DNA from 2 places in the Micromonospora sp. PRAS1 genome. Region 1 is predicted to be linked to the other one. Evidence: predicted binding sites of a transcription regulator. Region 1 holds the regulator's gene; the other holds the start of a gene.

Region 1 (4,365 bases):
CACCGCGGGACCGAGGCGGACCGGCTGGGCGCCGGCGTCGCGGAAGGCGGACAGCTCGGCCGGGGTGATGCCGCCCTCGGGGCCGACCACCAGCACGATCTCCCCCTGGTCGGGCAGCTCGACGGTGGTCAGCCGGTCGGTCGCTTCCTCGTGCAGGACGTAACCGGCGGCGGCACCGGCGATCCGGCGGGCCACCGACGTGCTGGACTCGTCAGGCGCGCCGGCCACCACCGGCAGCCACGCCCGGCGGGCCTGCTTCGCCGCCTCCCGGGCCGTGGCCACCCACTTGCCCCGGGCCCGTACGCCCCGGTCGCCGCGCCACTGCACCACCGAGCGGCCGGCCGCCCAGGGGACGATCTCGTCCACCCCCGCCTCGGTCATCGCCTGCACGGCCAGTTCGCCCCGGTCGCCCTTGGCGATGCCCTGCACCACCACCAGCCGGGGGTTCGCCGCATCGACGTACCCGCGAGCGGTGACGGTCAGGTCAAGGGTGCCCCGGCCGACGGCGCTTACGACCGCGCTGGCCGTGCCGCCCCGGCCGTCGGCGAGCAGCAGTTCCTCGCCCACCCGGAGCCGTTGCACGGTGGCGGCGTGGTGCCCCTCGGGGCCGTCGAGCACCATCGAGTCTGCGGTGGGCAGCGACTCGACCAGGAACAGCGGAGCGGACACGGGCGGCGGCCTCGACGCGGGCCGCTCAGGCGTGGCCGTTGAAGGCGTCGCGCATCCGGGAGAAGAAGCCGCCCTGCTTGCTCAGCTCGGCGACCTCCTCGCCCCGGGTCTTGGCGAACTCCCGCAGCATCCGCTCCTGCTCGACGTCGAGCTTGGTGGGGGTACGCACGTCCAGGTGGACGTAGAGGTCACCCCGACCGGTGCCGCGCAGGTGCGGTACGCCCCGGGCCCGCAGCCGCAGCGTGCTGCCCGGCTGGGTGCCCGCCTTGACGTCTACCGGCTCCTCGCTGTCAAGCGTCTTGATGGTCAGCCGGGTGCCGAGTGCGGCGGCGGTCATCGGGACGGTGACCCGGCAGTGCAGGTCGTCGCCCTTGCGGGAGAAGACGTCGTGCGGCCGCTCGTGGATCTCGACGTAGAGGTCTCCGGCGGTGCCGCCGCCGGGGCCGACCTCGCCCTGCTGGGCGAGGCGGATGCGCATGCCGTCCTCGACGCCGGCCGGGATCTTGACGGTCAGCGAGCGGCGGGTGCGCACCCGGCCGTCACCGGCGCAGGTCGGGCAGGGCGTCGGGATGGTCGTGCCGTAGCCCTGGCAGACGGTGCACGGCCGGGCGGAGACCACCTGGCCGAGGAAGGTGCGCTGCACCGACTGCACCTCGCCCCGGCCGCTGCACGCCTCGCAGGTGGCCAGGTGGGTGCCGGCCGCGGTGCCCGCACCGGAGCAGGTGGTGCAGAGCACCGCCGTGTCGACCGTGATCGGTGCCTCGACGCCGAAGGCGGTCTCCTGCAGGTCGAGTTCCAGCCGCAGGATCGCGTCCGCCCCCGGTCGGGTCCGCGGTCGGGGCCCCCGGCCGGCACCTGTGGCGCCGCCGAAGAAGGCGTCCATGATGTCCTGGAAACCGACGAACGGACCGGCCCCGCCGGGCCCACCCGGGCCACCGGGACCGCCGCCGCCGGGCGCCAACGGGTCGCCGCCGAGGTCGACGATCTGCCGTTTCCGATCGTCCGAGAGGACCTCGTACGCGGCGTTGATGTCCTTGAACTTCTCCTGTGCCTCCGGATCCGGATTCACGTCCGGGTGGAACTTCCGCGCCAGCTTGCGGTAGGCGCGCTTGATCTCGTCATCGGAGGCGCCCCGGCTCACGCCGAGAATGCCGTAGTAGTCCCTGGCCACTGCGTTCCCGTGTCCTCGTGTTCGTCTCGCGTACGCCGGTCGACGGTCACCGCCGACCCTGACTGGTCAGTTCTGGGCCAGCAGCTCGCCCACGTAGCGTGCCACGGCCCTCACCGTGGCGATTGTTCCGGGGTAGTCCATCCGGGTCGGTCCCAGCACGCCCATCCCCCCGACGATTGTCGCGCCCGGGCCGTATCCGGTGCTGACCACCGAAGCCGCCCGCAGGTTGTCGATCTCGTTCTCGTCGCCGATGCGCACCCGTAGCGTGCTCGGCTCCACCTCGCCGATGAGCTTGAGCAGGACGACCTCCTCCTCGAGCGCTTCGAGGATGGGTCGCAGGGAGCCGTGGAAGTCAAGCAGGCCGCCGCGGGTCAGGTTCGCAGTGCCGGCCAGCGCGATCCGCTCCTCGTGCCGCTCGACAAGCGTCTCGAGCAGCACGGTGGAGAGGGTCGTCATGGCCGGACGCAGTTCCTGCGGTGACTCGTCGATGAGGGCCTGCACCAGCGGCGGGGTTTCCGACAGCCGGACGCCGACCAGCTTCTCGTTGGCCAGCCGGCGCAGGTCGAGCACGTCCTCGGCGAGGATCGGCGCCGGCAGTTCGACCAACCGCTGCTCGACCCGGCCGGTGTCGGCGATCATCACAAGCATCAGCCGGGTGGTGGAGATCGGCACCAGCTCCAGGTGCCGGACGCGGGAGCGGGCCAGGCTCGGGTACTGCACCACAGCCACCTGGCGGGTCAGCTGGGCGAGCAGCCGGACCGTGCGGTGCACCACGTCGTCGAGGTCGACCGCGCCGGCCAGGAAGCGTTCGATCGCCCGGCGCTCGGCCGGGCTCAGCGGCTTGACCCGGCTCAGCCGGTCGACGAAGAGGCGGTAGCCACGGTCGGTGGGCACCCGGCCGGCACTAGTGTGCGGCTGCCGGATGAACCCTTCCTCCTCCAGCACAGCCATGTCGTTGCGGACGGTGGCCGGCGACACGCCCAGCTGGTGCCGTTCGACAAGCGCCTTGCTGCCGACCGGCTCCTGGGTGGCGACGTAGTCCTCGACGATCGCCCGGAGCACGGCGAGCTTGCGGTCGTCGAGACCCATCTTCCCCACCTCCTGTCGCAGCTGAGTCCGGAGTGCCACGGCCGCAGCGGAATGCTCTGGCACTCGACTGTAGCGAGTGCCAGTCTACGTCGGGGCCCCCGCCAACGCGATGATCAAGACCTCAGCCGGGCCGGCGGACCGATCGGCGGCGTGAACGCGCCGGTGTCGCTATGGTGCGCCGTTGCCGCCGGCACCTACCGTGACCTCCATGACTGAACCACCTCGTCCCCCGAACTCCGGCGACGAACCCACCACTCCACTCTCCGGCTCGTCAGGCCAGCCCGGCTATCCCCCGCCGGGCGGATACCCGCCGCCTGGCGGCTATCCGCCACCCGGCGGTTACCCCCCGCCCGGCGGTTACCCCCCGCCCGGCGGCTACCCCCCACCCGGTGGCGGCTATCCGCCCGGTGGCTACGGCGGGCCGCCCGCCGGTTACGCCAACAACGAGGACAAGACCTGGGTGCTGATCGCCCACTTCGGCGGGGCCGCCGGGATGTTGATCGGCGGCGGTGTGCTCGGCTGGATCGCGCCGCTGGTCGCGATGATCGCCCGTGGCAACCAGTCGCCGACGGTCCGCGCGCACGCGGTGGCCGCACTGAACTTCCAGCTGCTCTGGTCGATCATCGCCCTGGTGGGCTGGGTCCTCAGCTGCATCGGCATCGGCGTCCTCATCGGCTTCGCCGCGATGATCATCGGCATCGTGTTCGGCATCATCGCCGGGGTGAAGGCCAACGAGGGGCAGCTGTACCGCTACCCGATGACGGTGAACATGGTCAAGTGACCCGCCGCCCGGCCGGCGGTGCGCCGGTCACGGCAGCAGGTCACGCACCACGGCGTCGGCGAGCAGCCGGCCGCGCAGGGTCAACACCGCGCGGCCGGCCGCGTGCGCGGGCGCCGCGAGCAGACCGTCGACCACCGCCCGGGCCGCCGCCGCCCGGCCGGCGTCGTCGAGGACGTCAAGCGGCAGACCGGCGGCCAGCCGCAGCCGGAGCATGACCTCCTCCATCTGCGCCTCGGTGCCGGTGAGCACCTCGCGGGCCAGCCCGGGTGACTCACCGGCGGTCAGGCGTTGCGCGTACGCCGTGGGGTGTTTGACGTTCCACCAGCGCACGCCGCCGACGTGGCTGTGCGCTCCCGGGCCGAGGCCCCACCAGTCGCCGCCGGTCCAGTAGAGCAGGTTGTGCCGGCACCGGGCGGCCGGCGTCCGGGCCCAGTTGGAGACCTCGTACCAGGAGAAACCGGCCGCGCCGAGGGTGGCCTCCGCGGCCAGGTAGCGGTCCGCCGCGACGTCGTCATCGGGGTACGGCAGCTCGCCGCGGCGCATCCGGGCGGCCAGCCGGGTGCCGTCCTCGATGATCAGGGCGTACGCGCTGACGTGGTCCACCCCCGCGGCCACGACCTGGTCCAGCGAGGCGGCGAAGTCCTCGGCCCGCTCC
Region 2 (4,365 bases), on a different contig from region 1:
CCCGGACGTGCTGACCGTCGGGGCGGTGGACGAGCAACGTCGGGTGACCGACTTCTCCAGCCGGGGGCCGGCGGCCGGGCTGGCCAAGCCGGATCTGATGGCGCCGGGGGCCGACGTCCTCTCCGCGATGCCGGGTGGTGGCTACGCCCGGCTCGACGGCACCTCGATGGCCACCCCGCAGGTGGCCGGGGTGGTGGCGCTGATGTGGTCGGCCAATCCGGAACTCGTCGGCGACCTGGACCGGACCCGGCAGATCCTGCTCTCCACGGCCACCCCGATTCAGCCGGGCGACGGGAACTGTGGTGACGCGCGGAACGTGGTCGGTGCCGGGCTGGTCGACGCGTACGCGGCCGTCGAAGCCGCCATGGACTGAGCAAGAATAGCGGCGCACTGAACAAAAAGGGGCGAATGCCCTATAGACCCCGATAATGCCGTTCACCCGTTCCGGCCATCGACGGCCCCCTACCGTTTGCGTAAGGAGGCAGCCATGACCACGGACGACGATCAGACCAAGGACGTCCCGCCCGTCACCTGGGCCCACGAGCTCCCGGGCCAACTGCCGATCGACCGGCTCGACTACGGCGACGCCGAGCAGTTGGCGGAGATGACCGGGGCCGCCGAACCGCCCGAGGAACCACTCATCCTGGTGGACGAGCCGGTTCCGCACCGCCCGCCGTACGGCCGAGCACAGAAGCGGCGCAACCAGCGTCCGCTACCGACATAGCAGAAAGGGCGGACCGCTGACGCGGTCCGCCCTTTCTCGGCGTTGGAGCTGGACTCAGAAGTCCATGTCCCCGCCACCCGGGCCAGCCGGGGCGGCCGGGGCCTTCTCCGGCTTGTCCGCCACCACGGCCTCGGTGGTGAGGAACAGCGCGGCGATCGACGAGGCGTTCTGCAGCGCCGACCGGGTCACCTTGGCCGGGTCGATGATGCCTGCGGCCAGCAGGTCCACGTACTCGCCGGTCGCGGCGTTGAGGCCGTGACCCGGGTCGAGGTTGCGAACCCGCTCGACCACGACGCCGCCCTCAAGGCCGGCGTTGACGGCGATCTGCCGCAGCGGGGCGTCCAGCGCGATCTTGACGATCTGCGCGCCGGTCGCCTCGTCGCCGGCCAGGTCCAGCTTGTCGAAGGCGGTCTTGCCGGCCTGCACCAGCGCGACACCACCACCGGGGACGATGCCCTCCTCGACGGCGGCCTTGGCGTTGCGGACGGCGTCCTCGATGCGGTGCTTGCGCTCCTTGAGCTCGACCTCGGTGGCCGCGCCGACCTTGATCACCGCAACACCGCCGGCCAGCTTGGCCAGGCGCTCCTGCAGCTTCTCGCGGTCGTAGTCGGAGTCGCTCTTGTCGATCTCGGCCCGGATCTGGTTGACCCGGCCCTGGATCTGCTCGGCGTCGCCGGCACCGTCGACGATGGTGGTCTCGTCCTTGGTCACCACGACCTTGCGGGCGCGGCCCAGCATCTCGAGGCCGACGGCGTCCAGCTTGAGGCCGACCTCCTCGCTGATGACCTGGCCACCGGTGAGGATGGCGATGTCGGTAAGCATGGCCTTGCGGCGGTCACCGAAGCCCGGCGCCTTGACGGCGACCGACTTGAAGGTGCCACGGACCTTGTTGACCACCAGGGTGGCCAGGGCCTCGCCCTCCAGGTCCTCGGCGATGATCAGCAGCGGCTTGCCCGACTGCATGACCTTCTCCAGGATCGGGAGCAGGTCCTTGACCGACGAGATCTTGCTGTTGGCGATCAGGATGTACGGGTCGTCGAAGACGGCCTCCATACGCTCCGGGTCGGTCATGAAGTACGCGGAGATGTACCCCTTGTCGAAGCGCATGCCCTCGGTGAGCTCCAGCTCCAGCCCGAAGGTGTTGCTCTCCTCGACGGTGATGACGCCTTCCTTGCCGACCTTGTCCATCGCCTCGGCGATGATCTCGCCGACGCTGCTGTCACCAGCGGAGATGGAGGCGGTGGAGGCGATCTGCTCCTTGGTCTCGACGTCCTTGGCGAGCTTCAGCAGCTCCTCCGAGACGTTCGCGACCGCAGCCTCGATGCCCCGCTTCAGGGCCATCGGGTTGGCGCCGGCGGCCACGTTGCGCAGGCCCTCGCGAACGAGAGCCTGAGCCAGGACGGTCGCCGTCGTCGTGCCGTCACCGGCCACGTCGTCGGTCTTCTTGGCGACCTCCTTGACCAGCTCAGCGCCGATCTTCTCGTACGGGTCCTCGAGCTCGATCTCCTTGGCGATGCTCACACCATCGTTGGTGATGGTGGGGGCACCCCACTTCTTCTCGAGCACGACGTTGCGGCCCTTCGGGCCGAGGGTCACCTTCACGGCGTCGGCGAGCTGGTTCATGCCCCGCTCGAGGCCGCGGCGCGCCTCTTCGTCGAACGCGATCATCTTGGCCATACGGCGTTGTCCTCCTGGACACTCACGGGCCACCCGAGTGTGTGCCCCGGATGGGCCGCCTGGTGTACGCACCTTGGGACGTCGCCACCTGGCGACGACGACGTCTCCTCGGCCGGGCCGGATAGCCCGCGACGACCGGCCACGTGCCCCACCCGTGGCCTTTGCCACGAGCGCGACCGCGACCCCACCGCCCCGACCATTGGCACTCACGCCATGCGAGTGCCAATGACTTGTTTAGCACTCTGCCCTGCCGAGTGCAAGCACGACCGCCCGGATCGGCCGAGTCCGGCCGCCCGGATCAGCCGAGTTCGGCCGCCCGGATCAGCCGAGTTCGGCCGCCAGTTGGGCGCTGTTCACCGGCCCCTCGTGGGCCCGCTGCTCGGCGTACGTGACGACCAGTCCGACCAGCTGGGCGACGTGGGCCGGCAACGACAGCAGGGCCGCCGCGCTGATCACCAGCACGACGCCGACGGTCGCGCCCGGGGAGTCGTACGGCGTCACGCCGAACGGCAGCAGCCCGAGCGACTCCACCGCGCCAGCGAGGAACGAGACCGCCACCACGGCCGCAAGCACCAGCGCCACCCGGCCGAGCAGCAGACCGAGCCGATCGCGCAGCATCCGGTGCGACCGGCCGATCGGGTCACGCCGCTCGAACAGGTAGACCGGACCGGCCATGGCCAGCGCGAACCCCGCGTACACGCCGGGCAGGAAGCAGAGGCAGAAGCCGACGGCCATGATCAGCATGAAGACGAGCGTCCAACCCCAGAGGCCCGGAGCGCGGCGCAGGCCGTAACGCAGGGCGGCACCGAACTCGACCGGCTGACCGGCCGCCTGCCGGGTGATCACCCAGGTGCCGGCGGCCCAACCGACGCACTGCACCAGCCCGATGAGCAGGCTGCCGCCGATCAGCACGCTCATGAAGGTGGCCAGGTCGACCAGGAAGGTGGGCGGCAACGCGTCGGAGTCACCGGCCAGCTGGGTCTCCCAGCGGGCCGAGGGGTCCACCGCCAGCCCGAAGACCGACAGCACCACCGCCGGCAGCACCTGGGTGAGCAGCATGATCGGTAGCAGCAGTGCCCAGCCCCGGCGGACCGCCCCCGCGCAGCGGGCGAACCAGCCGCCGATGCCGACGGCCGGCGGGGTGACCAGCGGATCCGCCGGATCGAGACCGTACCCGGCCGGCTGGTACCAGCCATAGGGCGGATAACCGGGATAGCCGCCCGCTGCCTGATAACCGCCCGGTGCCGGAGAACCGCCCGGCGGCTGATAACCGCCCGGCGCTGGATAGCCGCCCGGCGGCTGATAACCGCTCGGCGCCGGAGAACCGCCCGCGCCGGGATGACCGCCCCAGGCGGGTGGGACGGCCGGCGTTCCCCAATTGCCACCGGGGGCGGGCGTGCCCGGAGGCGGTGCACCGGGAGCGGTTGGGTCAGCCGGCAGTGGATCGGGTCGACCGGTGGCGGGGTCCGGCTCGCCGGGTGACGGCGACAGCGGCGGACCCGCCGGGGGTGACTGGTCGGACATGGGCCTCCTCAGCAACGGCTGGATCGACCCATGATCTTCCCTTGTGAGGTACCCGGACCGCAGCCCCCTCCGGCCGCGATCACGTCACCCGCACCGACGGTCGGCCGATGGGGTGGGTGAGGTGTGCACTCAGGCGATGACGCGCACCCGCTCGGCCTGGGGGCCCTTCTGGCCCTGGGCGATCTCGAACTCCACCCGCTGGCCGTCGTCCAGTGCCTTGTAGCCGTCCATCTCGATCGCCGAGAAGTGAACGAAGACGTCCTGTCCGCCGTCGACGGCGATGAAGCCGTAGCCCTTTTCGGCGTTGAACCACTTCACGGTGCCCTGTGCCACGGTGTTTTCCTCACTCTGCACGGCGTTCCACTACCTCGGAGAGCCGGCTCGCCGGCAATCCGAATGCACCGTCACGGCGATCGGAGGCGACCGCTGAAACGGTGACC

What was found. Region 1 encodes HrcA, which represses chaperone genes, less so after heat shock. Its sites were predicted from a motif close to GGTTNGCACNCTCNNNNNGAGNGTGCNAACC; they were not measured.
Region 2: the regulator HrcA is predicted to act here: its motif matches at 2,599-2,629, upstream of groL (chaperonin GroEL).

The regions. Positions count from the first base shown of each region.
Region 1 is NZ_JCANNB010000027.1:38,703-43,067, forward strand. Features, by position in the region: gene AC507J_RS22870 (16S rRNA (uracil(1498)-N(3))-methyltransferase) at 1-669, opposite strand, end outside; gene dnaJ (molecular chaperone DnaJ) at 695-1,840, opposite strand; gene hrcA (heat-inducible transcriptional repressor HrcA) at 1,907-2,929, opposite strand; gene AC507J_RS22885 (DUF4870 domain-containing protein) at 3,138-3,710, shown strand; gene hemW (radical SAM family heme chaperone HemW) at 3,738-4,365, opposite strand, start outside.
Region 2 is NZ_JCANNB010000013.1:145,031-149,395, forward strand. Features, by position in the region: gene AC507J_RS15040 (S8 family serine peptidase) at 1-373, shown strand, start outside; gene AC507J_RS15045 (hypothetical protein) at 488-724, shown strand; gene groL (chaperonin GroEL) at 779-2,401, opposite strand; gene AC507J_RS15055 (hypothetical protein) at 2,723-3,925, opposite strand; gene AC507J_RS15060 (cold-shock protein) at 4,055-4,258, opposite strand.